DNA from 4 places in the Anaerobacillus sp. genome. Region 2 is predicted to be linked to each of the others. Evidence: predicted binding sites of a transcription regulator. Region 2 holds the regulator's gene; each other region holds the start of a gene.
The links. The regulator Rex, encoded in region 2, represses fermentation and respiration genes when NADH is low (regulators of the CRP and FNR family bind a similar motif). The targets are predictions, from matches to a motif close to TTGTGAAATATTTCACAA.
Positions count from the first base shown of each region.

Region 1: lpdD (prenylated flavin chaperone LpdD) is a predicted target of Rex. The motif match lies at 3,159-3,176, and genes of this name have one in related genera.
Region 3: ACK4M9_RS13450 (NarK family nitrate/nitrite MFS transporter) is a predicted target of Rex. The motif match lies at 5,565-5,582, and genes of this name have one in related genera.
Region 4: ACK4M9_RS13265 (hemerythrin domain-containing protein) is a predicted target of Rex. The motif match lies at 2,015-2,032, and genes of this name have one in related genera.

Region 1 covers NZ_JBKBWN010000008.1:210,361-217,898, reverse strand. Annotated here, with positions in the region: gene ACK4M9_RS13425 (MFS transporter) at 1-915, opposite strand, end outside; gene ACK4M9_RS13420 (TIGR04053 family radical SAM/SPASM domain-containing protein) at 1,375-2,469, opposite strand; gene lpdD (prenylated flavin chaperone LpdD) at 2,772-3,098, opposite strand; gene ACK4M9_RS13410 (Crp/Fnr family transcriptional regulator) at 3,423-4,109, shown strand; gene argF (ornithine carbamoyltransferase) at 4,524-5,486, opposite strand; gene carB (carbamoyl-phosphate synthase (glutamine-hydrolyzing) large subunit) at 5,513-7,538, opposite strand, start outside.
Region 2 covers NZ_JBKBWN010000030.1:6,302-13,839, forward strand. Annotated here, with positions in the region: gene groES (co-chaperone GroES) at 1-142, opposite strand, end outside; gene ACK4M9_RS21700 (CPBP family intramembrane glutamic endopeptidase) at 547-1,260, shown strand; gene ACK4M9_RS21705 (YdiK family protein) at 1,262-1,453, shown strand; gene thiH (2-iminoacetate synthase ThiH) at 1,493-2,599, opposite strand; gene ACK4M9_RS21715 (thiazole synthase) at 2,675-3,448, opposite strand; TPP riboswitch at 3,575-3,685, opposite strand; gene ACK4M9_RS21720 (MDR family MFS transporter) at 3,764-5,185, opposite strand; gene ACK4M9_RS21725 (redox-sensing transcriptional repressor Rex) at 5,350-5,985, opposite strand; gene moaC (cyclic pyranopterin monophosphate synthase MoaC) at 6,154-6,648, opposite strand; gene ACK4M9_RS21735 (ABC-F family ATP-binding cassette domain-containing protein) at 6,887-7,538, shown strand, end outside.
Region 3 covers NZ_JBKBWN010000008.1:219,998-227,535, reverse strand. Annotated here, with positions in the region: gene ACK4M9_RS13470 (YwiC-like family protein) at 65-784, opposite strand; gene ACK4M9_RS13465 (hypothetical protein) at 1,035-1,574, shown strand; gene ACK4M9_RS13460 (Crp/Fnr family transcriptional regulator) at 1,654-2,364, opposite strand; gene ACK4M9_RS13455 (MFS transporter) at 2,578-4,080, opposite strand; gene ACK4M9_RS13450 (NarK family nitrate/nitrite MFS transporter) at 4,182-5,477, opposite strand; gene ACK4M9_RS13445 (hypothetical protein) at 5,718-5,912, opposite strand; gene ACK4M9_RS13440 (Rieske 2Fe-2S domain-containing protein) at 5,905-6,438, opposite strand; gene ACK4M9_RS13435 (4Fe-4S dicluster domain-containing protein) at 6,659-7,201, opposite strand; gene fdhF (formate dehydrogenase subunit alpha) at 7,223-7,538, opposite strand, start outside.
Region 4 covers NZ_JBKBWN010000008.1:186,533-194,070, forward strand. Annotated here, with positions in the region: gene ACK4M9_RS13250 (AzlD domain-containing protein) at 1-144, opposite strand, end outside; gene ACK4M9_RS13255 (AzlC family ABC transporter permease) at 144-887, opposite strand; gene ACK4M9_RS13260 (DUF6154 family protein) at 1,026-1,280, shown strand; gene ACK4M9_RS13265 (hemerythrin domain-containing protein) at 1,384-1,941, opposite strand; gene ACK4M9_RS13270 (hypothetical protein) at 2,100-2,297, shown strand; gene ACK4M9_RS13275 (DUF1360 domain-containing protein) at 2,294-2,647, opposite strand; gene ACK4M9_RS13280 (efflux RND transporter permease subunit) at 2,878-4,224, shown strand; gene ACK4M9_RS13285 (efflux RND transporter permease subunit) at 4,250-5,614, shown strand; gene ACK4M9_RS13290 (hypothetical protein) at 5,808-6,008, opposite strand; gene ACK4M9_RS13295 (hypothetical protein) at 6,285-6,884, opposite strand; gene ACK4M9_RS13300 (GNAT family N-acetyltransferase) at 7,086-7,538, opposite strand, start outside.

The sequences.
Region 1 (7,538 bases), on a different contig from region 2:
AGTATCAACCATAGGTTCCTCCTGATAATTCATTGGTACTGCCGTTGCTAACGGACGAATTGGGAGATGAAATAACTTACCAAATGGGAAATAGATTAAAAATAGAACGACAGTAATCTGGTGGATTAATGATAATTGCGGATGGATGAAACCACCTAAAAATTTATATGAAACTGTTAAGAACAAACCAGATACCGTTACGGCTAAAAGGATATAAAGTGGTAATAAATCAAATTCTGCTCGCTCAGTAACCTTTAAATCATGATTATGAATTCTTCTTACAAGGGCCATAATGATACCAACTAATAGCATTAATGCTGTGATGTTTAGGCCGTTATAAATCATTTCTGCAAGAAAGCCATTCGCTTGCATTTTTATCGTTGGTAGATTAAATACCATTATTTGATAAGTTGTTGCATCAATTAACTTAAAGTGCATCCAACCAAATGTTAAAGCAAATGTTATTGCGAAGGAACCGATACAGCCCCAAGCGATTAACCAATGCTGTACACCACGGTATATACCGCGTTTAAAGATAAATTTTTGTAAAATAATATTGTCAACAAGTGTTTTCAGGATTGCTAAGACATTTCGTTTTGTGCGTTTCTTTGTTAAAAAGTTTTTGATACTTCTTTTAACCATCTGACTAGTCGCTGGGCGAATTAACCATGATGCCATTCTAACCGTAATACCAATCGCAAATATAAAAGAGGCGACCATATATCCTGCAAGCATTAAATCAACCTTGGCGAATTGACCTGTGCCTATCCACATAGTTAGGAATAAAAATGCTGTAACAAGAAATGCATACATACTAGTTTTTGAATAGAAAGATCTTTCGAAATCTTTTATTAATGAATTTTTAGTTTCCATTGTTTCAATATTAGTACGATAATTTTTTTCAAGATTGTTCATTTGTATATCACTCCTTTAGAGGTAATTGCACGTTTGTCAACTATAGGCCTTGTAGCTGTGAGATGTGCTCACTGTTTTTTCTTACTCTTATTGTAGAAGAGTAAATACCCTGCAACTGTATAAATTATCACACTGCCCCTGTGAATTTTCTCACAGAAATATCTTTTATCACATTTACATAGTGTAAAAACAGTTAACGATCGTTGGTATATCAACAACACTTTATCACACTAAAGAGCTTTCCGTTCACAAAATAGTCATATATTCTCTAGTAGTTGGTATTTGTATTCTCATCACACATGAAAGTTGTTTAATGTCATTTTCTCTTCGCTGTAAAACTCTAACGAATTTTAAAGTTTCGTTCAAGGAATTCCAGCGACATATAGTTAATACTGAAAAACCAGTTTTCATCCAAAAAAGGTTAGCTAATAATTAAATTAGCCAACCTTTTTGGTGAAGTTATTGTAAAACTTTTGGAATATATGCGCAGTAAGGATCACTTTCTAAATAATCTCCAGTTAGCGCATAAGCTCTTGCACGTGATCCACCACAAATCTCTTTAAACTCACAAACACCACACTTACCTTTAATCAACGTTTTATCTCTTAATTCTTTTAAAACGGGGCTTTGTCGATAAATTTCAGGTAGAGGTGTTTCGCGAACGTTGCCACATTTGACTGGTAAAAATCCGCTAGGATAAACGTCACCAATGTGACTAATAAAGATGAAGCCGTCGCCATCATTGACGCCTTTCGGTGCTCGTCCTAGCGTATCAAGGCGTTTGTTTCCTTGTTCATTTCCAAGCTTCAAACGTTTTTTCTCTTGGAGCACAACACGACGATAGTGTGGTGCTTCTGTTGCTTTGACGCCATAAGGCATTTCTTGTTGAATTGTAAATAACCATTTCATAACTTCTTCATGTTCATCTGCAGTGATCATATCTTTTTCCATACCTCTACCTGTTGGAATTAAGAAAAATAAACTCCAAAGAACCGCATTCATTCCTTTTACCTTTTCTGCCATAGCAGGTAGATCCCCTAAATTATATCGAGAAACTGTTGTATTGATTTGAATCGGTATATCTAGTTCCTTTAAATAATCAATACCCTTCATTGTTAAATCGTAGGACCCTTTTGTCCCGCGAAAATGGTCATGAATTTCTGCTGTTGACCCATCTAAGCTAAACGCCCATCTAGAGAGACCAACTTCTTTTGCTTGATCAATCGCTTTTTTTGTTACTTTCGGTGTAGCACTCGGAGTCATTGACACCGGTAACTTCTTTTCTTCAATCGCATACTTAGCCAATTCATAAAGGTCAGGTCTCATTAGGGGATCCCCGCCTGTAAAAACGAATAACGGGTTATCCATCATCGCGATTTCATCTATTAATTTCTTGCCTTCCTCAAAAGAAAGCTGTCTTGGATCTGCTTTATATTGTGCCTCTGCTCGACAATGCAAACATTTTAATGCACATGCTCTTGTTACTTCCCAAATAACAATGAACGGATTTTCATCATAATTTTTTGGTTTCATTGATAAGAAAGATAAGTCCATTTAAATTCCTCCGCTCCATTAAGGTGTGAGTATTTTCTTCTTAGTTTTATCATAAGGCAGTATAGAAATAACCACAGTGAGATAAATCACAGGTAAGTGAATTCCTTAACCAATAAACCATACAATAGACACAAAAGGCTCACTCAAGAACTCGACCGATAGACATGCCCCTGCCATCTCCGTTTTGACAATCGCTGGCTTCTAAGGAGATCCAGCGACATTTAGTTAATACTCAAAACAGTTTTCATAAAAAAAGGCGAGGAATCCCTATATAGAACTACCCACCTTTACCGTATATCTTTTTATACTTTACAAGCTTTTTGATCTGCCATCAAATGAAAAAATTTATCCCATGTTTCATTGACAAGGCTTTCTATTTGTTCTTTCGTAGCATTATCAATGTGAATACCACCTAAAATTACCGTTTTTTCTTGAAATGTATTGCACCAAACTTTAGCTAAATCTGCAAATAAATCTTCTTCTTTATGGTGTTCAAACCCGTAACTAACAATTTCAACCCCACTTTGCTCATAGGATGCAATAACTACTGCACCTATATGTGGTGCTGTTCCTCCTGAAACGACTATAACATTATCAGTACCGACACGGTTTAACTCACAACTGATCATAATTTGCTCCCCCTATATCAGTAGATTTGATCCTATCTTATCAAATCCCAAAAGGAAATAATGTGAAACAAATCACACTTACTTTTCATTAGGCCGTCACCAATCATTATTTAAAGATATTGACACAAATCTCTTGAAATGTGGCAAAAAATTAACCATTAGAAAAACTAAAAAAATCTCATTACCCTGATGCGTTTTTTATGATATTGTAAAGAATAATGGAATTTTTACTAAATAGACACAGCTTCCTACTATTTAGTATACTGAATTATTAAGATCAAAAAAGTGATGATTGATACAATTTTAAAAAAAGGGGCTGGAATTATGTCTAGTACCAATTTTATTGATAACATCCCATTTTTTTCTGGTTTGCCAGTTGAACAGAAATCTCAAATTTCAGAAATAATTCAGACAAAAAAAATGACAAAAGGCGAAGTGCTTTTTCACGAATATGATGCTGCAGAATCGATCTTTTTTATCAATCAAGGGAAAGTCCGTATTAGTAAAAGTACTCCGGATGGAAAGGAAATTGCCTTAAGTATTCGTCAGAGTGGTGATATGTTTGCTGAAGTTGCATTATTTTCTAAAGAAGGTAGTACTTATCCAGCAACAGCAATCTGCATTGAAGGAGGATATGTCTCTTATATTAAAAACGCAGAGCTTGAAACATTCTTACTTAATCACCCTCAACTCGCTATATCAATGTTTCGGTTTGTATCCGAGAGACTTCGTATTTCTCAAGCAACTTTAAGAGATGTAGCCCTTTATGGAAAATTTGGTGCCTTAGCTGCAACTTTAGTACGTCTAGCAGAAGAATATGGTGAAACAGATGGGGACGGTATTACGATAAAATTAAAGCTTACCCACGAGGACTTAGGGAGTTTTTTTGGAGCAACAAGAGAGAGTGTAACACGCCTTATGAATCAATTAAAACAACTAAAAATCGTTACCAAAAAGGAAGGTTATTTAGTTATTCATAATATGGAATTATTAAATGAATATATAAACTAAAAGAAACTTAGGCGAGCGCCTTAGTTTCTTTTTATTGGTCGTCGCTGGATGTCGGTTTTCTGCAAAAAAAAATAACGAACGAGTTCGTTATTTTTATGTTCAATAGATTGGGGGTCAAATGAACATTAAAGAATTATTTCATGCATTTACTCATTATTAACGTTGTTATTTGGGAACATTTGGTTTGACTAAATCAAACTTTCTATCTCTACTTATTTGCTTTGTTATGAGAGGTTTTAAACAGAAAACTAATTCACTTAATATTTTGGGCGAATATTAACTAAATTGTCTTTCGTTCTTTGTTTAAAAAAACCATCACTTGTTTAAATTTATAGTAATAATTTTGAGAGTGTTATTCTGTGACAATCGTCACATTTCGACATATATTCATGTGACTTTTTTGTGAATAAATGTTCAATTCCCCATCAAAGCTACTAGGATTGCTTTTTGAACATGAAGACGATTTTCAGCCTGATCAAAGATGAATGAGTTTTTCCCATCAATTACTTCAGCGGAAACTTCTTCTCCACGGTGAGCTGGTAAGCAATGGAGGAACATGTAATCTCCCTTAGCATATGTCATCAGATCTTTATTTACTTGAAACTGACTAAAATCTTCAAGTCTCTTAGCCGTTTCCTCTTCGTAACCCATACTCGTCCAGACATCTGTATAAATGACATCTGCATTGCGAACGGCTTCAATAGGATCATTTGTTAGAGTAAATTTCGCTCCTGTTTCTTTACAAATCGTTTCAATTTCATTTACAATCCATTGTTTCGGTTCGTATCCCTTTGGTGTAGCAATCGCAACATCTATACCAACTTTCGCACAAGCTATTAATAATGAGTGGGCAACATTGTTCCCATCGCCAATGTATACAGCCTTTACCCCTTGAAAAGTTCCTTTCACTTCAAATATCGTCATAATATCAGCCATTGCTTGACAAGGATGAAAATCGTCTGTTAAAGCATTAATAACAGGAACTGTTGAGAAGCTTGCTAACTCCTCGATGATTTCGTGCCCATGTGTTCGAATCATTATTCCGTCTACATACCTAGAAAGAACTTGGGCGGTATCCGAAATAGGCTCTCCTCTACCTAATTGAGAATCTTTTGAACTTAGAAATAACGCAGCTCCCCCCAATTGTGTCATTCCTACTTCAAAGGAAACCCTAGTTCTTGTCGAAGATTTTTCAAAAATCATTGCGAGAGTCTTTCCAGCTAGAAATTGGTGTGGAACACCTTCCTTTTGATACTTCTTTAATAATAATGAAAATTCTAACAGTTCCTTAATTTCATCTGAAGAATAATCAAGTAGCGTAAGAAAATGTTTACCTTTGTGCTTTTTAAGATTAATTCCTGACTCTAGTATTGACATAACAGTCAAGAGCTTCACATCCTTTCTCAATTTGTTTTTATTAAACTACCTTTATGATTTTCGTAAGCTGCTAACCATTGATTTATGGACTTTACAGAGAAACTTTCGCTTAATAAACAACTAACCATATAAGAGAATGTTGAAAGTTCCGTAACAACTGGTAACCGACTTTTTAAGGCATCTTTTCTTCTTTGTTTAGAGACTCGGTCATTCATATCAACACAAAGGTAACAAACACTGTCAACACCCTCTAACCATTGTTCAAATGACATATCCTCGTCACTAACTACATCATACTGCAGCCTCTTTAGTTCCCCTTTTACGGAATGAAAATCTGCTCTCTGACTTAACGCGATGTCACAATATATACTTCCTTTCTTCTTGAAAAGCTCTGGAATATCTCTCTCACCCCAAATGAAAGCTTTTCGAAAAGCGGCTTCGACTGTTTCACTGATTGCAATTAATTCTCCAGTTGACTTCATTTCTGCTTCTAGCTTTGGATCTAGATCTGGAAGCTTCGTATGTGAAAATATCGGTGCTTTCACAGTAAAATACGGTGGCTCAACTTGATAACCTAGATTATCGACAAGACTTGCCAGTTTTTCGTTCATTAGAAGCTTAATAGTAAGGGCGATCATGTTCATTCCAGTCACTTTACTCAAGATCGGCACCGTTCTTGATGCCCTCGGGTTAACTTCTAAAACATAAATACAATCATTATAAATGACAAACTGAATATTAAAGACACCTTTAAATTTGATACCTCTAGCGATCCGCTTTGTATAATCAATGATTGTTTGTTTATGAACTTGTGTAATATTTATTGGCGGTATAACAGAGAAACTATCTCCGGAATGAACTCCTGCTCGTTCAATATGCTGAAACATTCCTGGAACAACAATATCCTCTCCATCAGTTAAAGCATCTACTTCTACCTCTATTCCAGGATAGAACGCATCTAATAAAATCGGAAAAGATGTAACATTTAATTCACCATTTAGAAAATCCTTCATCTCTTCACGAGTTTCAAAAGTCATCATCCCTTGGCCACCTATGACGTATGAAGGACGAATTAATACTGGAAAACCTATTTTCTCAGCCTTGTTTAATAAGTCAACCTCATCATAAGCAGTTACGCCTGGGATATGAGGAACATTAACTTCCTTCATAAAATGATAAAAACGATCTCGATCCTCTAGTTTATCGATCGTGTCATGGTTTGTTCCTATAAGTGGGACACCCGCATCCTCTAAGTTTTTCACTAAAGATATTGCTGTTTGACCACCGAGCTGAACAATTACCCCCTCGGCTTTTTCAAGTTCAATAATATTCAATACATCTTCTGTCGTTATCGGCTCAAAATAAAGTCGATCTGCTATTTCATAATCTGTACTGACTGTTTCAGGGTTATTATTAATCAAAATCGCCTCATAATTTTGCTCCTTTAGAGCTAAAACTCCATGGACTGAACAATAGTCGAATTCAATACCTTGACCAATTCGAATTGGGCCTGAGCCGATAATGATTATTTTCTTTTTAGTTGATTCGATATCAACATCCTGTTCACCAGACCAACTCGAATAATAGTAAGATGTCTTTGCAACGAATTCACCTGCGCAAGTATCAACCATTTTATATGAAGGGTGAATATTAAATTCATCACGTTTCTTTCGTAAATCGTTTAAAGAAACAGACCAAATATTCGCTAACCATTCATCAGAAAAACCATTTTCTTTCAAACGTTGAAGTAGTTCTTTTGTTACAGTAGAATACGAAAGCTGTTTTGCATGTTGTTCCTGCTCAATTAAAAACTGCCAACTATCCAAGTAGAAATAATTAATTTTTGTAGAAAGGTATATTTCTTCTACTGTTACCCCACGCCGTAATAATTCTAAAATCGCAAAAAAACGAAGATCATCTGCTTCCTTTACACTACACCACAACTTTTCTTGAGTGAGTTTTTTTACAGATGCCATTTCTAAACCAGAAACACCTTTGATATCTAAAGAACGAACTGCTTTTTGAAACGCCGATTCTATGTTTCTTTCAATT
Region 2 (7,538 bases):
GAATACGTCCCGAACCTACAGCAACAACACGACCTTCTTGCGGCTTTTCTTTCGCTGTATCAGGAAGTACAATTCCGCTAGCAGTTTTTTCTTCAGTTTCTACTTGTTCAATCACAATACGATCACCTAATGGCTTTAACAAGGAAAACACCCTCCCTCATCGAAATGATTTTAGTTGTTAGCACTCAACCATATCGAGTGCTAACACAATTATTATAATAATCATTTCAATTCTAATTTGCAAGTATTTTAACTAATTTTTTTAGGAAAACTTGGATTTTTTAACAAAAGAATTTCGACGTAAAATGCAAGCTACTAAATATAATCGAATGCAATCGGAAAAAATATCCTTCATTACTTTTGACATTTTAGAGTATATTTATACAGTAGATTTTTATGTTCTTCAAGATGTGTTAACTAAAGTTTTTCAATCTATATGTTACAATATGATAGTGTTATTTCTATTACTATAACGATTTTAATAACATTGTAACTTTACGTATAGGCAATACTAAATTCTACATTCTTTAAAAGGGAGTTTTTGTTTTGACAAAACGATATTGGCTAGTCCTGCTAACTTACATCCTGACCTTATTCTCGGTCATCATTGGTGCACCTATTTTAATGCTTATGGGAGTAGCGAAAGAGCAGATCCCAGGAATATGGACTTTATTTAGCTTTTCAATTGGCTTTATTATTATTTTACTATTGTTACGACAAGACATGGCAGAACGCCATTTAACTCGCGATCGAAGTTCAAAAAGTGATGCGGTTATTTGGTCAATTGCTGGTATTTTCATGGCATTTATGGCTCAATATGTTGCAGTCATTATCGAAGTTTCTGTTTTTGGTATTGAACCAGGTTCAGAAAATACCGAAATGATTGTCGAATTTGCCAAAGCAACTCCTGCTCTCATTTTAGTCGTTGCAGTTATTGGTCCAATCCTTGAAGAAATCATTTTTAGAATGATTATCTTCGGAACCCTTTATAAAAGGTTTAATTTTTGGATAGCGGCGATTATAAGCTCAGTCATATTTGCGGTTGTCCATATGGATTTTGAACATCTACTTGTATATGCGTTTATGGGTGTGGTTTTCTCATTCTTATATGTAAAAACAAAACGGATTATTGTTCCAATTGTCGCTCACGTAGCACTAAATAGCTTTGTCATGATTGTTCAGGTCGTATACGGAGACCGCTTAATGGAACTACAAAAAAAATTAGAAGAAATGCAAGGGTTTATTGGAGGACTATTATAAAATGAAATCAACACTTTTTTGGGCTTTTATGTATCTTTTTATGGCTGTAGCTTTTGTTTATCTAGCAATACAACAAAAAGGAAGAACCGGCGAATGGGATTTGTGGACAATAGCGTTGATGGCTATTGCTACTTATGACTTTATTATTGCAATCAAATACTTTAGGATGAAACGTAAAGTAGAGGATAAATAAAACGAGAACCTGTTGTTAACAGGTTCTCGCCTAATCCATCTAAACTAATAGTTCCCAATCCTTCAACACTGGTTGGTAGCCTTTATCCCTAATCATTTGTTGAACTTCTGCTAATGACCGTTCATCTGAGATTTCAAACTGAGCCGTACCCGTGTCGCACTTCGAATATCCACCGACTTCTGTGCTAGCACCTGCAGACATTTTCGTTACTCCTAAGTAGATGAGATTATCTCTTAACTCTTGAGGTTCTCGCGTTGATAATGTAATTCCTGATCGCGGTAAAAATAACCTAAATGCTGTAATTGCCTGAACTAGATGACGGTCCTCAACAATCGATTTTGGTTGATAATCACCTAGATGCGGTCGAATTCTTGGCAATGATAGACTAATTTCTGCATCTAAATACTTCTTTTGTAGATAATTGGCATGCATTGCTGCAAAAAACGCCTCTTTTCTCCAATCATCTAGTCCTAATAATGCGCCAACATTAATTTGGCGAATTCCCGCCTCGCAACCACGTTCAGGTGTATCCATTCGATAACGGTAGTCACGTTTTGGTCCTTTTACATGGACTGATTTATAAATTTCTTCATTATATACTTCCTGATAAACAGTAAGCCCATCCACGCCCGCTTCAACCAATTGTTTATATTCTTCAGTATCCAGTGGATTAATTTCAATCGCTACTGACGGAAAGTATTTCTTTAACACTTTTATGGAATCAGCAATATAAGAAACCGGTGTATGTGTTTTAGATTCTCCAGTTAACACTAGGATGTGCTTTAAACCTAAATCAGCCAACGCTTTCGCTTCAATTTCAATTTGTTCCATTGAAAGCTTTTTGCGCTCGAATTGATTTGTAACACTAAAGCTACAATACGTACAAAGATTTACACAGTGATCAGCAATGTAGATCGGGTTAAATAGTAAGATCGTTCTCCCGAAATGCTGAACTGTTAATTCATGTGATTTTTGGGCCATCTCTTCTAATAAGTTTTCAGCAGCAGGTGATAAAAGGACTAGTAGATCTTCTGGGGTCAATCTCTGCTTTTGCAAAACTCTTCTTACATCTACTTCCGTAAAATTTTTGAAAATAGTTTCAAAAGGTAATTCCTTTAGCTTTTCGTATTCATCGTAAAAACTCATGAGAAAGCTCCCTTCTTGTTAAGGGTTTATAGAGACCCTGATTATTTTTTGTTACTATCACAACTCTGCTTAAATTTAAATTTGTAAGAAACCTGTTAGTGGTGATGATGCTCTTGCTTGTTTCGCCACTGTGCCTACGCCTGATAAATAAGCTGTTCGACCAGCTTGAACAGCTGCCTTAAACGCTTCTCCCATCGCTACTGGATCACCAGCGGTTGCAATTGCCGTATTCACTAAAACAGCGTCTGCTCCCATTTCCATAGCTTCACAAGCCTGAGATGGTTTCCCGATTCCAGCATCAACAATTACTGGCTTTTCACATTCTTCAATTAAGATTTGAATTAACTCTTTTGTCTTCAAGCCACGATTTGTACCAATAGGCGCTCCTAGTGGCATAACTGCTGCTGCCCCTACTTCTTCTAGCTTTTTAGCGACCATTAAATCTGGGCTCATATAAGGCAAAACAATAAAGCCTTCATTAGCTAAAATTTCTGTTGCTTTAATCGTTTCATAATTATCAGGAAGTAAATATTTTTGATCAGAGATAACCTCTATTTTAATCCAATTCCCCATCCCGGCTGCTCTTGCAAGTCTAGCAATACGAACCGCTTCCTCTGCTGTTCTTGCTCCTGAAGTATTTGGTAGCAAGATCATTTCTTTTGGGATGTACTTCATAATATTTTCTTGGTTCGTATTAAAATCAACACGACGCATGGCTACAGTGATGACTTGCGATTGTGAAGAAGCAATTACTTCTGGAATTAAAGCATCGTTATTAAACTTTCCTGTTCCAATTAATAGTCGGCTATTTAACTCTACGCCACCAATAGTTAATAAATCTTTTGTCATTGTTTCTCCTCCTAAGGATTGTTTTAAATGAATACTAGCAAACGACCTAGATTTTTCTCTCAACAGTTGAATGTACAAAAAAGACCACATCATACTCGATGCGGCCTTAAAGACATGTAAAGATAATTCAATACAAAACAGTCTTCCCTCCGCTGGCATGATCCAGATCAGGTACACGGTCTGTGACAGATTAGTCATCTTCTCAGCCTAGTCTTCTAGGCTCCCGTAGCTGTGAAACATATTCTTTTTTTCATCATAACATAGATTACTAATTAGTTAATACTAAATAGCTCTGTAAATTTATTTTTTCGTCTTCTAAGCAGATAATATTTTTTTACTTTCTTGTTCTTCACTAGCTTTACCTAACAGCCAGCCAAAAGGCACAGTCAAAAGAGCAATAACTCCTAACAGTAAGAAACCCTCATTAATTGCTTGTAAGCTAGCTTCTTCCATTGACCCTACATTAGGAAAAACTTGTACTTTACGAACCTCATAGAAAACCGAGATAAAGACGATGCCTAAAGCCGAGCTAATTTGCCTTAGGACATTATTCATCGCGGAACCCCTTGAAATGAACTTCTCAGGTATCGCATTCATTCCCGCCGTTGTTGCAGGCATTGTTGAAAAGCCTTGACCAATCCCACGCATTGCCATAAAGACGAAAATCAAAATTAAAGATGTTTCCATCGTTATAAACCCTAAGAGCATAGTAAAAATTGCAGTTATTAATAATCCGGAGGTAACAACTAGCTGAGGACCATTACGATCTAGAAGTCTACCACCAACTGTCATAAAAATACCTGTAAAAAGTGCTGCAGGTAGGAAAATTAATCCCGTTACGATTGGTCCTAGACCATAAACATGTTGAACTAATAATGGAATAAGAAATATCCCTCCAAATAGTGCTAACGATGTCGAGATTGAAATCCAAACACTATAGGTATAAGCCTTATTTTTAAAAATCGTTAAATCTAGCAAAGGTTGTTCAATCCGTTGTTCAATTTTCACAAAAAGATATAGCGATATTATCCCAATAAAAATTAATGCTAGATTAGCTGGTTGAACTAGATGTTCTAATGCTGAGACTCTCCCTAGAGCGTATAGTATTGCCCCAACACCAACGGTAACCGCCACGAAGCCCCACTTATCAAAAGTAATCCCTTTTACTCTATTCGTATTCTTTAAGTACTTCCAACCAATTAAAATACCTAAAAGTCCGGTTGGTACATTAACTAAAAATAGCCATTGCCAACTACCTTTCTCAATAATAATACCACCAATCGTCGGACCAATAGTTGGTGCCATCATCGCAGCAATTCCCCAAATTCCAGTTGCGAGCCCTCGCTCATGTCTAGGGAATACTTCAAATATAAGTGCCATTGACAGTGGCATCATAATTCCACCGGCAACTCCTTGAATCCCACGGAAAAATATAAGTGAACCTAGATCCCATGAAAATGATCCTAAAACAGAACCGATGATAAATATTAATAATCCGATTAAATAAAGTTTCTTCTTTCCAAATTTATCTCCTAAGTAACCGGTTAAAGGCATTGTTATTCCCATCGTTACCATGAAGATTGTAATTACCCAGCCAGTAGATACTGCATCAGCACCAAACACCTTCATTAAATGAGGAACTGCCGGATTTAACATACTATTGTTTAAAATAATTGTGAAAGTACCCAATAAAACAGCAATTACGACAAGCCACTTTTCGGGGAGTAAATTTCTCATTTTAATTTCCTTTCGTTTACCGAAATATATTCTTTCTTTACTATACCATGTTAGCTTACTTATTAGAATAAAAACCCCTTATTATTGAAATAAAAAAAGGTTACCACTTTGAAACAAAAGTGATAACCTCCTATATTCGTGTCTAGCGCAATAACGTTCCCATTTTACATTGGGTAATGCTTAAGAAAATAAATTAATGACTGAAGTTCAACAGATAAATCGATGTGATGAACTCGAACATTAGTAGGGACCGAGAGTCGAGCTGGTGTAAAATTTAAGATCCCTTTTATACCAGAAGCTACTAGACGATCAGCGACCCTTTGAGCAACCGAGACCGGTACAGTTAAAATTGCTACCGTAACAGATTGATCTAACACTTTTTCTAGATCATCTAAATGATGAATGGGAACACTTCCAAGTTCTTTCCCTACTTTATTTGGATCGACATCAAAAGCCATTTGAATTTTTGTACTATTGTTCTTTGAAAAATTATAATGTAAAAATGCTGTTCCTAAGTTCCCGACACCGATTAATGCAACATTTGTAACCTCATCTTGATCTAAGGTTTTTCTAAAAAAAGACAACAGGTAATTTACATTATACCCATACCCTTTTTTACCTAGAGCACCAAAGTAAGAAAAATCACGGCGAATTGTTGCTGAATCTACCTTCACTGCTTCACTTAATTCCGAAGAGGATACCCGTTGCTTTCCTGACGCTTGTAAATTTTCTAGGAATCGATAATACAAAGGTAATCGTTTTGCAGTCGCTTGAGGAATTTTCGTTTGATCAATATTCATAATTCTGCCTCCAACCTGTACCTTCAAAACTAGAAGGACAAAACATAATCAATGGGTTTCTCCCCATTCATTCAATCCTCACTTACTATCTTTCATTGTTTACCAATTCACAAATGGTTACTGAAAATCATTAGTTTCAACTTTAAATTGAGCTTTTTAAATAAGGATTTACTCTACTTCTTTCTCTCGTTTAAAATCGCCGCTTTTGCCGCCTGTTTTTTCAACTAAGTATGTAGGTCCAATAACCATTCCCTTATCTACCGCTTTGCACATATCATACACTGTTAAAGCTACCGCAGAAGCAGCGGTTAACGCTTCCATTTCTACCCCTGTACTACCCTTTGTTTTTACTTTTACATAAATATTTAGTTTGTGATTTTCTTCTTTTGTACTCCAATCAAACGTTACATCAACACCTGTTAAGGCTAGTGGATGACACATTGGAATCCAGTCCGCTGTTCTTTTTGCAGCCATAACTCCCGCAACTTGAGCTACTCCGAGAACGTCCCCTTTTCCTATTGAACCTTCTTGAATTTTCTCAAAGATTTCTTTACTAACTTCGACACTCGTCTGGGCTAAAGCGGTTCGAACTGTCTCGTGCTTCTCTGAGATATCGACCATTTTCGCGCGGCCTTGTTCATTAAAATGAGTAAACGATGACATATCAAATGTCCCCTTTCAATTCATCACAAATATATTGTACACCATTTTGTCAATTTTGTAATCGTTTCAAAAGTTGTAACGTAAATGAAATATAGTAAATTACCATGACAATTCTAGTTCTCTTAAATGCTAACGGTAAAAGTATTATTTGCTTGTCCACAATCGATTACGGTACACTAACTGTATGATTATAATTGATTGTGCGCTAGATTGCTACTAATGTTAGGATGATGAAATAATGATACTTTTACAATGTGTTCAAATAACAAAAAACTTCGGTGCTGAACCAATTCTATCCAATATAAAGTTAGAAGTCCAATCCAAAGATCGAGTCGCCATTGTTGGACGTAATGGTGCTGGAAAGTCTACTCTTTTAAAAATTATTGCTGGAAAACTTTCCTATAGCTCAGGGGATATCATCATACCTAAAGATGTGAGCCTTGGCTATTTAGCTCAAAATACAGGCTTAGAATCGACTCGCTCGATTTGGGATGAAATGTTAACGGTGTTTGAACCGCTTATAAAAATGGAGAAAGAACTACGCGAATTGGAAATGAAAATGGCAGATCCAGATTGTATAGGCAATGAAAAAGTATATGAGAAAGTTTTAAAAGACTATGATCTTCTCTCAGAAAGTTTTAAGGCTAAAGGTGGCTATAAATACGAAGCTGATATCCGTGGTATTTTATCTGGATTGCACTTTTCTGATATGGACTATTCTACGACCGTCTCAACTTTAAGCGGAGGGCAAAAAACCCGTCTTGCACTAGGGAAGTTATTATTAACTAGTCCCGATCTTCTTATATTAGACGAGCCGACAAATCATTTGGACTTAGAAACTCTTGCTTGGTTAGAACAATATCTACTTCATTATGAAGGTGCTATTTTAA
Region 3 (7,538 bases), on a different contig from region 2:
AAATTCTCTTCTTTTGTTATTATGGTTATCTAAAGGATCTTTATTAAGGGAAATTTCTGCTAACTTAGTAATAGATTCCTATTAATACAACAAATATGATACTGTTTGCAATTTCAATAAGACCAATTTGAATCGGCTTATAACGTTTTGATTTTGGCATAAACCAAGCTTTAAATGCTCCTACAAGAAATGCAACAGCTATCATTGGCAGTCCTAAAAAAAGAAATAACACAAAGGTTCCACCATGAAAAAAATGAGACTTCCATAAAAATTTAATATTTTCTCGCTCACGTATCAATGTTTTTACATGAAAAACACTTGCTGTAAAGAATACAATGTTAATAAACATAAGCATTATTGCCTTTTCATCAACATTACCGCTTCCAATAAAATAAGCAATGATGACTAAAAACGATAATGCGATAATAGCAATTAGGTCATTTACAAATAGACGTTCTTTTTTAAATTTAGCAAACAAAACATTTAATAAAAAAAACGGAATGATAAATAAACCAATAATAATAATTTTAGGTACTAAATATAAAATGGGAATAGTAAATAACGCTCCTATAAAGATATAAACACAAAAAGCTGGTATCACTTCTCTTTTAAGTTTGGGTTTTCGAATAACTGCCAACAACGGCCCTGAAGCAAAGTAAAATCCTAAAACACCAATAAAAAAAATGTAATGTAACCAGGTGATATTAGTAGCTAGCATTCCTAATAAATATGGAACAATCAACATTGCCCATGCTCCATGCTCTCTCGGTACAAACCAATTCATTACGACCCCTCGTTTCTTGATGATTAGAAAAGCAGAGAGCTACAAATTGCTCTAAATTCTGCCGCGTTCTAACATTTATTTTTATTTTTTTCGTAAGTTGCTTTTGACTTCATTTTACTGATAAAAGAACTATAACTAAGTGATTATTATCACTAATTATACCCTTTCACAGAATTGTGATATTTTACACTGTGCCTATAGCGTTTTCTTGATACTATCGATTATATACTAAAGTTAGGGGTTGATACGTTTGTTACAAGTAACTTTTTACTATGAAGGCGAACATTCAATTTTTGAATTATTAAGCGAACTGAAATTTAAATATGATAATGGTACCTATGTATTAAATGCGTCAACCTATACAGCTGTAATTGTCCATGATGCAGCTAATAAAAAATTACTACTAACATTTTCGAAAGAATTATCATTTGATCAATATAAATCCCTCCATAAAGTTATAAAAACAATTGCAGAAAACATTTCCGCTTCAGTCGATGACCATTTGGCGTTAATGGGGTATTTAGGAGATGGCAGTGAAGCATTCATATTTAACGGTTGGAGTCATTGGATGATCTTTTTGGAAGATGCAAAGCACGTATCAATGGAAGGACAAAAAGTTCAAGTTTTTAACAATGATGTTCTTTTAGGTGAAGGTATATTAATGGCTTTCCAAAAAGACAAAACTGTAAAAGAAGACTTCCGTATTATTGAATGTTTACTTATTACAAAAAATGGTGAGAGAACTCTTTTAGGAGATCATTTAAAAATTATCGCTACAGGTGAGTTTTAACAACAGAGCCTAATAGTGAATGTAAAGATATCTTCTAAGTGTCAAAACAAAAAGACATGAATGCGTTCATGTCTTTACACTAGATCGTACAAATCTCTACTGGGCAGTCACCACAATGCAAGTAATCTTTTAAAAATTTGATGTCTTTAATAGTTATAAACCCTTTTTCCATTGTAATGATCTTATCTTTTTTCAAGTCATTAAGCATCCGATTAATACTCTCTCTCGTCGTACCAATATAATTGGCAATGTCTTGATTTGTTAATTGGACGTTAATTAATATTCCATTATCAGACTTTACACCGTAAGAATTACTAAAGCGGATTAGCGTAGAGTAAAAGGCACCAGTTTTTCCACAGAGAATTAAGTCGCGAAACTTTGCTTGGGTAGACTGAGTATGCCTAGCAAACCACTTCATAAAGGCAACCGCAATCTCACCGTTTTCTCTAAATATAGCCTCAAGTGCTGGTCTTTCAAATTTAATTAATGTTGAATCCTCAATGACCTCAGCGGTAACACTAATAGACATCTCATTAAATAAGCCAACTTCACCGACAAGCTCATCTTTTTGCTTTAGATGAACACTAAATTCTTTACCGTCAGCAGTCATTTTACTTAAGCGAACTCTTCCTTCACGAATTAAAAACACATTCTCAGGGAAATCGCCTTCATGAAATAAAAACGTTCCACTCTTTGCAGTTATTTCCAAGCCAATTGATAATAACAATTCTTGGTTTTCTTTTGACAACTCATTAAAGAAACGCTTCATTTCCAGCTCTTTCTTTTCCATTAAGAAAACCTCTTTTCCTATTTTTTTTACTAAAACGTTACATATTGATTACTATAATATTAACACTATCTTAGTGTTATTAAAAGTGTAATATACATAAAAACAATTTAGTAGCTTTTTGTCGAATTTGTGGACAGTATACGTTAAAGATTGTAACATTAAGTGGTCTATAAGTACAATTGAAAGATCAAAAAAACAAGCAAAAGTGACTATCTAAGCCCCTTTTGCTTGTTTTTCTTTCAATTGTTTTTCATGTTGTGCTAAGTCAACACTAGATAATTGGTACTCTTCACTATGTGATCCTTTTGGCTCATCTAAAAACAATAAGCAAAATATGAAACTTGCAAATGCTCCACTAGCTAAAATAAAGAAAAACGTTTGTGGTGTGACTAATGTAAAAATTGTTAAGTAAACTACAGCGCCTACATTACCGTATGCACCTGCCATCCCAGAAATCTGCCCTGTAATTCTTTTTTTTATTAGTGGAATGACAGCAAAGGTCGCACCTTCAGCTCCTTGAATGAACATAGAAGTTAGCACGGTAATCGCTACTGCGAAAATTAATGGCCATTCTGAATTAATTAAACCCATCCCAATAAGCCCTAAGCCAATCCCGAACATGTAAATAAGCATTACTGTTTTTCGACTTGTCATTTTATCTGAAAGCCAACCACCAAAAGGTCTGGCAAATAAATTAACAAAAGCAAATGAAGACGCAATTAAGCCTGCTGCTGTTACAGTCAAACCAAACGTACTTAAAAAGAATAATGGTAGCATCGAAACGATCGCTAATTCTGCACCAAAGTTTGCAAAGTAGGTTGTATTTAAAGCGGCTACATTTTTAAATTTATACTTATCGTCCTCAGGCACTCCCTCTTTTAGGATAGGCAAATTGACTCTTAATATTTGAACAATCTGGAAAACTAATATGAAAATTAACGAAATATAGATAATGATTAATGCTTGCTCCGAAATAAACTGTAAATTCTTTAAACGCCATGAAAGTAAACCTAATGCACCGACTAATGGTACCGTCCAAACTATTAATTGAATCATATCACCGTAGGAACTTACTTCCATTGCCGCTGTTTTTCGTGGTTTTTGATAAACCTTGCCTTCAGGTGTATCACTCACAACGAACCAATAGATAATTCCATAAATAAAGCACGCTAATCCGCTAAAAGCAATCGCATAACGCCAACCATCATCACCACCAAACAACGTTATAGCCAGCCATGGAAGAACAATTGCTGCGGCAGCGGATCCGAAGTTTCCCCAACCTGCATAAAATCCTTCAGCAAAGCCTACACTTTTTGGTGGAAACCATTCTGACACCATACGAATTCCAACTACAAAACTAGCACCGATTGAGCTTAATAATAATCTTGAAATGAACAATTGCATCCATGAATCACCAAAGGCAAACATAAATGTTGGAAAAGCCATAGCGATGAGCAAAATTGAAAATACTCTTCTCGGTCCATATTTATCTAGTAACATCCCAATGACGATACGGGCAGGGATTGTTAAGGCAACGTTAATAATCGCTAAAGCAGACATATGATCTTTGGTTAACCAGCCTACAGACTCAATCATTGTTCCTGCAAGCGGTGCCATATTAAACCAAGCAAAAAAAGAAATAAAAAATGCAATCCATGTTAAATGAAGAGTTTTCGTACGTGGGTTTTTAAAGTGGAATAATTCTTTACTAGACAAAATAACCATCCCCCATCAAAAGGATATTTAATTACGTTATGTAGCTAATCTTCCATCAAGCAAATGATGGAAGATTAGTTCTATTGCATCTTTTTAACTTCTTAACACTTTACTTCTGCATTTCTACGCGAGTAGTAATACCAAGTAACCACTAAACTTACGACATAATAAGCAATAAAGATATAAAGGGCAGTATTTGCCATTCCAGTTGTGTCAATAGACCACCCAAAGATTTTTGGAATTAAGAATGCACCATAAGCTCCGATTGCTGAAGTCCATCCTAAAACAGCTGCTGCTTCCTTTTGGTTACTGAATATGAAAGGAATCATTCTGAATGTTGAACCGTTGGCGATCCCCGTAGTGACGAATAAGATGAGGAACATAATTAGAAATCCTGTAAAATTCCCTTGATTATAGAAATAAAGTACACCTAACGTTGCAAAAATCATCACAATGATATCGATAAATGTAACAATTGCTCCTCCTACTTTATCTGATACCCAACCTCCAAGAGGACGTATAAGTGCACCAACTAGTGGACCTAAAAAGGCAAATTGTAATGCGTTGACATCTGGAAATTCTGTTCTAATAAGTAGCGGAAACGCTGCCGAATAGCCGATAAATGAACCAAAACACATAACATAAAGAAATGTCATAATCCATGTATGTTTATTCTTAAAAATTACTGCTTGCTCTTTAATTGAAGCCTTCGATCCAGGTAAGTTATCCATTCCAAAAATTGCTGCGATTACAGTTAGGATAATTGGAATGATCCAGACAAATGCTGCATTTTGAACCCAAATATGAGATCCATCTGGTAACACCTGCGGATTACCAGCTACTGCTCCGAAAATCCCCATAGTCACCACTAATGGAGCTACAAACTGAACCGTACTTACACCTAGATTTCCAATTCCTGCATTTAAACCAAGTGCTGTCCCTTTTGCTTTTTTCGGATAGAAGAAACTAATATTAGCCATTGACGATGCAAAGTTTCCGCCTCCTAGACCACATAACGCAGCTAAAATCGCCATTGTCATAAATGATGTTTCAGGGTTTTGTACAGCTAAACCAATCCCAATCGCTGGTATTAATAAAGAGGCAGTGCTGATTATTGTCCAGTTTCGACCACCGAAGATTGGTACAACAAAGGTGTAAAATATTCTCAGCGTTGCTCCAGAAAGTCCAGGAAGTGCAGCTAAAGTAAATAATTCAGACTTTGTAAAATTAAAACCAATATCATTTAAACTAGCTGCTGTTACTGACCAAATTTGCCATACAGCAAAAGCTAATAATAAAGCAGGAATTGAAATCGATAAGTTTCGCTTTGCATGCCTTTTCCCTTCCGCTTCCCAAAATTGTTCATTTTCCGGCTCCCATCTTGTGATCCTCGCCATAATAATTCCTCCCAAATTTTTAGTTCTTCCTAACTTATTATGCTTCATTGAAGTTACTTTCATGATAGTTAATGGTCTATCGAATAGATGTGAAAAACCTCACTATTTTGTCATTATTGTGAATTGTTCAATTATGTATATATAAATGTATAATTAAATTAATAATTATACACTTAATGTGACTATATTTAGTAAGTTTGTATTTTTCATGTGTTTTATTCACTTGACTCTCTTTAAGTATTACTTTTTGTATTCGAGCTTTCTCCATTGTAAGTAAGTTAATAACGCTATGAAGGCAGAGACAATACTTATACCGCTATAAATTAAAATACTCTCATACTCTCTTCCATAATAAGCTTGAACTGTCCATTGTAGCATTACAACGTTAACAATAATTGAAACGATTATGATTGACCAACAGGTTTTTTTATCCATGACGGTATTGCCTCCCAACTGCGTAGACAATGCCATTTTCTACTTCAATCTCAATTAGCGGAAGCTCACGTTGTGGCGGACCAGCTTTTGGGTGACCGTTATTAACATCAAAATAGCCAGCATGACAAGGGCATAAAAGAACGTCTTGAGTTTTCTCATAAAATACCGGACACATAAGGTGCGTACAAGCACTATTATAGGCTTTTAAATCACCATTTACAGTATGAATCAAGAGAGCAGCATCATTTTCAGAAGGGTAATTAAATGTTACGGAATGTCCTTCTGGAAGATCCGAAAGCTTTGCAATTTCTACCCTTTCATATTCCTTATCAGCAATTCCAAGCACAGCTTTTACTGAAAATGGAATTGTTGCTACACCTAACGCTACCGATGTCCCCACAGCAGTTTTTAAAAATGCACGACGGTTATATTTTAGATCGTCTTCACGGTTTAAATTGTCAACTAAATTAATCATGTCATCGTCAGTATCTTTTTGATTACGAATTATCTTCTTTTTATCTGTCATAATATACCCTCCATTCGTAAATTTGTTAGAAACACATAGCTCTGCACAAAATCAAATTTCCTAAACTGACCCTCGTACAATTGTCATTAAAAGAAGTATGTGACTTGGCATAATACTTTATGTTTCTTATACTTTTATCCTTTACAAAGAAAGTATTTAAAGTATGAATTAAAGCGAGAGTTTACCCTCGCTTTAATTTAGGATGGGCACTCCTCATCGATTAGTCACTGTATACCCCGAAAAACTCTGGTACGTATTGCCATTTATCTTGTTCTGTAGGTTTCTTACCTTCGATTAAATTCATCTGTGTTCTACGGCGACGTAGTGCCTGCATTTCATCAAAGTCGATAAACCGTATCGCATCACTTGGACAAACTGAAGCACACATTGGCGAAATTCCATGTTGTGTTCTGTCATAACACATGTCACACTTATACATTTTATTCTCTTCGAAATCAAACTTTGGAATCCCAAATGGACATCCAAACGTACAGTTTCTACAGCCAATGCACTTTTCTTCCATCGCTGAAAGAACTACGCCTTCTTCAGTAATTTGGATCGCATTTGCTGGACATACACGGGCACATGCAGGATCCTTACATTGCATACATAGCATTGGGAATGTTTGACGGCTTTCTAGAAAGTCAACATATTCAACATAGTTACGTTCCTTTGCATCGTGACCACCACACTCGCGACAAGCAGCTTGGCATGAACGACACCCAATACAACGTTCAAATTCTAAATACATTATTTTATTCATGGTCGAATTTCCCCTCTCCATTTACGCTCTTTCTATTTTAACGGCACAAACTTTAAATTCAGGCATTCTTGAAGTCGGATCAAGCGCAGGGTTTGTTAACTGATTAACAGATAATTCTTTACCCCAATGATAAGGAACGAACACATGATCATTTCTAATCGCCTTTGTTAAGCGAACATCTAACACCATTGTTGAACGTGGTGTAGATAGCCTTACTTTATCCCCATTCGCTAAATTGTATTGACTAGCAAGCTCTGGATGCATTTCTGCATATGGGAGTGGACATTGCTCCATTAAGAATTTTGTTCTTCTCGTTTGTGTTCCTGAAAGATAATGG
Region 4 (7,538 bases), on a different contig from region 2:
TAAGGCAGCGTAGGGAACATTTTGCAAGACTGCAGTTACCTTTGGTGGCATTTCTTTTCCATTCATTGTTACGAGCGGTAATAATCTAGGAATATAAGTTACAACTGCCATCCCTAGAATTATAATAATCATTGTATTGGACATTACCCACACTCCTTTTCACTAGTAGCTTTTTCATGATCGAAATAGTTGGTTTTCTTACTATAAATAATTTCGATGATTATTGCTGAAGCTAAGGTAGCAATAATGATTGCCCAACCACTTGGGATAAAAAGCAATAAAAAAGAATTAAATACCGCAGCAACAGACGCTAGCCAGATAATTTTTCGATGTTTTTTTAATGACGGTACCAAAAGAGCAATAAATAATGCATATAGGGCAATGGACATACTTTTTTGTAACGTTTCCGGTAAAGATGTTCCGATAACATAACCGATCCCTGAATTAATAACCCAGCTAGAGTAGGCGACAACCGCAACCCCTAAAATGTATGAACTAGTAAGCCGACCTTCTTTTGTTGAGGTAACAGCAAATACTTCGTCAGTCATACCAAACGCATATAAAGCTCTGACAATCGGATGATCCTGCTCGGCCTTCTCACTAATAGCAGTGCTCATTAGTAAATGCCTAATATTAATAATGAAGGTTGTAAAGATAATTTCTAAGGCTCCAGTGCCTATGGCGATTAAGCTCAATGACATATATTGAGCAGCCCCTGCAAACACAAAAGCACTCATTCCGATTGTTTCAACTAAGGATAGACCAGTTGCCTCAGCGATAAATCCAAAGGTAAGCGCAACAGGTAAGTAACCAAGGGCTATACTTATACCAGCTAATGCTCCACTAAAAAATTGATTTTCTTGATTTTGTCTAGTACGGAAGAACATAGTCGCGTCTCCTTTTAAAATGCATAATAGTATTATATTACTCCTATCCAATAATTTCTGTAAATGTATAATTTGGATTATATCTTAGGTTATTTGATAAACTATCACAAAAAAAATTTAGAGGTGATTTTCTTGAAAATGATTGATGATGTTTATGAAATGTATAGGAACCATTTAACAGGTGATGAGGAGGATATCCTGATAATTATTTATGGGGTTTTGGATGGGTTTAAGACTGAGGACTTAGTGAAGCTATTTCAAGACCTGAACTATGAAGAAAAGTTTGAAATGACCGTTTTATACTTATATGAAAAGCTTAGACTTAAGATGGCTGAGGAGGGAATTGGCCATATTGGATATGGTGATGACCAAGGCAATAACATTTTACACTAAAAAAATAAACGAGGAATTTTGAACAGGAGCAGCAAAATGCTGTTAACCAATCATTCAAAAATCCTCGTTTTATTAATGAAAAGAAATTGCAGTACTTGTAAGACTATGCCATTTGTGAGAACTTTTCAGCTAACTGTTGTTTTTCTTCGTCAGACAACATTTGCTCCGCCATTGGAAAGAGAATATTTTCTTCTTTCATAAAATGGTCAGTTAGTGTTAAGTAAACAATTTTTAAATGGCGGAATATGTCTTCAGCCTCGGCTTTAGAAATCGATTTGTTTACTTCTAGAATAGTGGATGATTTATCCATAAATTCTTTTAAATTTAATTTTGCAGTATTATGCTCGTATTCCATAACTGCGATTGGTCCACCTTCACGACCAATGTATTTCACCATCATTTCAAACAAAACATCTTCTTCCCGGTTTGAATGTGGATCGAGCTCAGCAATAAAAACTGTTATTTTGTCATGAAGTTGTTTTATGCAATCATTCCAATTTTCGATAGTAACATCAGCTTCAAAAGCTTGGACCATTTTATTAAATTCGGCCATTTTAGCCAAAAGGGAAGGATGCTCACTGATTAATTGTTTTAATGGGGCACAATAGTTAATTTCTTTCGGGTCGCCAAAGGCTGCAGAACAAGGTGAGTTATGGTTCATTTTCGTTTTTCCTCCTTGGATTAAAAGAATTTCTTTATCATAGTCTTAGTGTAGCTAAGTTTCTACGTTCATGAGGTGATAAACGTCACAAAACAATTAAAAAGATTAACTGCATGTATTTAATCCCTAGAGGGAATTTTAAGTGTGAGGTGATAATAATGAATGAAAATGAAAACTTACAGGAAATATTACAAACATCTTTAGATCATGAAGAAGAAATGATGCGTACCTACCTAATAGCCGCTGAACGAATTCATGAAAGCGAGGAATTAAAACTTCGCTTAAGGGAATTCGCTGAGGGCAATGCAAAACGCTCTCGCCAATTAATTGATGAGTTAAAAAGATTAATTCATTAGTGCTTTGTGTCTCTACTTAAGGCGTGAATAGCTTTAGTCCCAACACCCACAAACGTTTCAATAATTGTTTGACCGCCAGCAATCGCAAAAATAAAAATAGCGGGAACAAAAATTGAAGGATATAGCCAATAACCAAAACCAAATATGATTGCACTCCAAAATCCAGCACACCAGTAGCAATTTAATAAGTAGCCAAGCTTTGAGTCAGGTACTTTTTTGGTTTTTGTATGTCCATCCTCAGTTACAGTTGTTGTTTTTAAGAAGGGTTTTCTAATAAACTCAGTAATTTTATCAAAGACAATTAAATGGGTAAAGCGATAACTGGCTAAAATGATCATAATGAACATCATCCAACTTATATTAAGCAAAAAATTTCCCCCCTTAACTAATGTACCTTTTCATGTTATTTACTAAAAAGTCCAATTTAATACAAGAGAAAAAGAGGAGAGAGCGGATCTCTCCTTTTTTAATTAAAAAAGGAGAAAATGATAATTCAAATCTTTAGGTGTTTTAAAAATAGTGTGATAAATTGTTAAACAACGAATATAAAAAGGATGTACATTATAGGGGGAAATCTAGGATGGAGATGACCATTAAAAAGCCGAAAATTACGTTAATATTTCTAGCTTTGTTAGTGTTAATAGGTACAATTACTTTTTTTCAATTGCCGAAACGGGAAATACCTGAATTTACTTTTAACATTGGAACGATAACAACGATCTATCCAGGGGCTACACCAGAAGAAGTTGAACGAAATGTTACAGTTCCACTAGAAGAAGCGTTAAAGGGAATAGAAGGGGTTAAGGAAATGACTTCTGTTTCCGGGGCAGGAGCTTCAACCATCGTATTACAGCTCGGCGATAATTCTGATAAGATGATTGTCTTCGGGAAAGTAAGGAATATAGTCTCACAAGTAAGCGCTACGTTTTCCGAAGAAGTTTTTACACCAACGATTAGAGAAGATATTCAAATGGGGGCACTAAGTTCCTATCATTTATTGTCTGAAAATCGTGCTAATCTTTATACTTTAAATGAGACAGTTGAAAAATGGCAAAAGCAAATAGAGTCTATTAACGGTGTTAGGGGCACGATTGTTAAAGGGCTTTTGGAACAAGAATTAGTCATTAGTTTAGATTCTGAAAAAATGGTTTCACAGGGTATTTTTTTTCCGCAAGTACTTGATGGATTAACGGGTGAATTCGATACAATTCCACTTGGTAGACAACAAAACGATGGAAAAAACGTACAACTAGCTTTTCAATCGTACAAATCAATTCCAGAAATTGAGGAAGTTTTTATCGGTTTAACAAGAGAAAACGAAAAAGTGTTTTTAAAGGATATTGGAACTGTAGAAATTCGAAACGTTAAACCAAGGGATTATATTACGTTTAATGGAACGCCAGCTTTATCATTCACTGTGTTACCGGATAAAGGTGTCGATATTCCATCACTGCAAAAAAAGGTTGATGAAAAGCTAGCTAGCGTACGTCAAGAACTACCTGAGCAAATTAGTTTAGAATTGTTTTACACTCAAAATACGATTGTAGAACAAATTTTTAAAGATCTTTCGATTTCGTTTCTGATCTCAATCTTTGCAGTTGTTATTATTACATTATTAGGTATGACTATTACATCTGCAATTATTGTTGCGTTAGCCATTCCGACATCAATTATTTTAGGACTTATCCCACTTCCTTATCTTGGAGTCGATTTAAATCAAATATCGATCATCGGATTTATTATTGCCCTGGGAATACTCGTTGACGATGCAATTGTTGTCAACGATAACATCCAAAGGCGATATAAGCTAGGTGATGGACCGTTAGAGGGTGCATTAAAAGGCACTAGAGAAGTTAGGGTCTCAATTATTACGTCTACACTAGCTGTTGTTTTTACCTTCTTTCCTTTATTATTTTTAACCTGTTGATGTAATTTTACCAGTAGATATGACTATGGAAAAAACAAATGAGTCCTTAGTTGAAATGGCTAACTTGTTAGCTGAGGATGAGGCTATAGTCGAAATATCAATATATACTGGCACAGGATTACCCGGCCTTTTTGGTCAAATGATGGCTGGTACTGGGGAAAATACAGGGCAACTTTTATTAAGGGTAAATCGCGACATACAGCGAGCGGATGAAACAATCGCTAAGTGGACGAACGAATTGCGAAGCTCGTTTACAGATGCTGAAATTAAAATGACGACAATTGAGACTGGTCCACCAGTAGGAGCGCCAATTGCGATTAAAGTATCAGGGACTGACCTTGACGAACTAATAAATGTTGTTACTACTTTAAAACAGGGGATCAATGAAATTGAAGGAAGTGGGGTTGTTCTAGATGATGTTGGCTCGCCTTGGCCAACCGTTATTTTCGAACCAAATCGCGAAGTCCTTTCAGAACATGGATTAACGATGCGTCAATTAAGTGAACAAATTCGCTTAGTTTCTCTCGGAATCCCGCTAGGAACCTTCGATGACGGTACCGAAAACTGGGATATGAGGATTGTCATTGATGAGATAGACGAAGGGAATTCATTGGATCTAAGTTCGCTCGTATTACCAAGCAATAAAAGAGTAGAAGGACAATTTCAGCCAGAACTTGTAGGTTTTGATGAACTGCTTACAGAAGTAAAAAAAGAACAGATACAAAAAATACCGCATATTAACGGAGTAAGAACCGTCACGATAAGAGCGTATCCGGGAGAAGAAGAGAAAGCTGCGCTAGAAAAAAACATTAACGAAATTATTTCTGCTATCGATTTAAAGGAAGGCTTTACGATAAGTGTGGGTGGGGAATCAGAAGCTAGGAATGATTTCTTTATCGAAATTACTAAGTTATTTTTTATCGTGGTATTTTTAATATACATTGTCATGGCTGTTCAATTCTATTCATTAGTAACACCAATTTTAGTGATGAGTACAGTTTATTTAGCGATTTCTGGTGCTATATTGGGTCTATTCATTACTCAAGTGGGAATTGGCTTTATGGCGATGATGGGGATTGTATCATTAGCTGGGATCGTTGTAAGAAACTCAATCGTTCTAATAGAGTTTATTGAACAAAGATTGAAAGAAGGAAAAGATCTTCATGAGTCGGTAATTGAAGCAGGACGTGCTCGATTACGACCGATTTTACTGACTGCTTTTACAGCAATTGCTGCTTTGTTCCCAATTGCTTTTGGTGGAGATGTTTTATTTAAACCTTTAGCTATATCCATTATTTCTGGTTTGTTATTCTCAACTATTTTTACGGTTGTTCTAGTCCCAGCCTTTTACGCAGCCGTCAATCGAAAGAAGGTAACAGTTAAAGGATAAACAACTATAGTCATATAAAGTAAAAGATTGGTTGAACGAAAAGGGAAAAGTTAGCTGGAAATATTATCTAGCTAACTTTTTCGAAGTTCTATAGTATAATAAAAAGTGGTTTTTCAATTTTTATTTTTGAGACTTTTCTAAAGGTGTCGGCCTACCTCGAGGTGACTGTTACTTTTGAGATAGTCTCTTTTTTTTAGTTCATACCAGGTAACTTAGGCTGTGTAAAAATTGGTGGTTCTCCCCCTAACACTCTTAAGAAGACAACTAAATCTTCCTGTTCTTCAGAAGTTAAATTTAATGGATTCATTAATCCACTCTTATTCGGATGAGTATCGCCACCACGATTATAGTAGTCAACTACTTCTTCTAACGTTGCAAACTTTCCATCACTCATATAAGGTGCAGTATGTGTTATTCCATAATTAAATACGAGGTTGGATTGTGTGAGGAAATGTGAACAAATTCCGAAAAAATGGTAAGATGTGTGAAGAACACTCTTGGAAATAAGAGAAGTCAACAATATAAAAAGAGGCTGTCCCAAAGACAAAGTGTCAGTCACCTCGGTTTTCTTTATATAGAGTATATTCAAACCATACACTTCTATATAAAGTAGCCCGTAGAGGTGCTCTGACACTTATGGGACAGTCTCTCTTGAAGAACCTAATCTTCTTTAAATTAACTGCTCAATCTCTTGTTTACGTTTTAGTAGTCTCCGGAGTCTTTGTTTTTGTTCTGTGATTAATTTACTATCGGTTATCTGTATTGAGTCGTATAATTCCATTAGTGTGTAGTTAATTTCCATATCTAATATATTAATGATCGTTTCTGGGTCAAGGTTATGATCGAACTCCTGGTACTCAACAATGGCACCGTATTGATTCATAACGATTTTCTCACCCCCATTAATTTCAGTAATGGATTGAATAATTCCATCTTTGAAGATGGTGATATGTTGATGCTCTTCGCTATACGTCTTAATAAATCCGCTACCTTGATATTCAGTCAGAACTAACTCTAAAGCTCTTGCTACTAATTCTTCACTCACCTTTAGGCAATTAACGTCAATTGTAAGTTTTGAGCCGTTTTTTTTGAAGGGGATTTCGTGGATAGATTGGTTGGTATCTACAATTAAGTAAATGATATCATCGTTATATCGCCAATAAAGGGAGCACTTATATTCCATCATTTTATTAATAAATTGTTGGAGTGATTTTTTTGACAATTCTACATGTAAATCATGAAATTCAGCCTCAAAAAAATGTGGAACCATCTGACACACCCCTCCTTAATCAAAAGTCAAATGCTTTTTTTATATCGTATGAAGGGGACGGTTTGAAAAGAAGTGAAAATGACTAATTTTGTTATAGAAAATTTTAGAGTGTAAAAAACAAAAAAATGCTGATTCTTCGTGCGAAGGATATACGCAGAGGTATCAACATTATTTGTTCTTATTAGAGGTTAGCTGAAATTATTAGGTGATATCCAATCCATATCTCTTTGATACGATGTCGTGGAAACCAAAAGAGTTATATAATCGTTTTGTAGCTTGATTATTTACCCCTGTTTCAAGCTCAATTCCTTTTAGGTTGTTTTGCTCAGCCCAAAAAAGAGTATGTAACAATAGTTTTTTTGCAATCCCTTTTTTGCGAAAATCATTATGAACATAAAGATCATTTAACCAAATATAATAGCCACCCTTTTCCAAACTAATTCCAATATTAAAAAAGGCTAAACCTATGATTAGTTCGTTATCTTGAACGGCGAACATTTTAGCTGATGAACCTTCTTGTAGGGCTAAATCAATGGCTGCAATAAGGTTAGAATAAGCATTCCTATCACCAATAGCTTCCATTTGACCCATCATGAGTAGAGCTATTCTTTCCCTTAAAGCATGATCAGCAGTGTTTTCCACTAAAAAAACTTC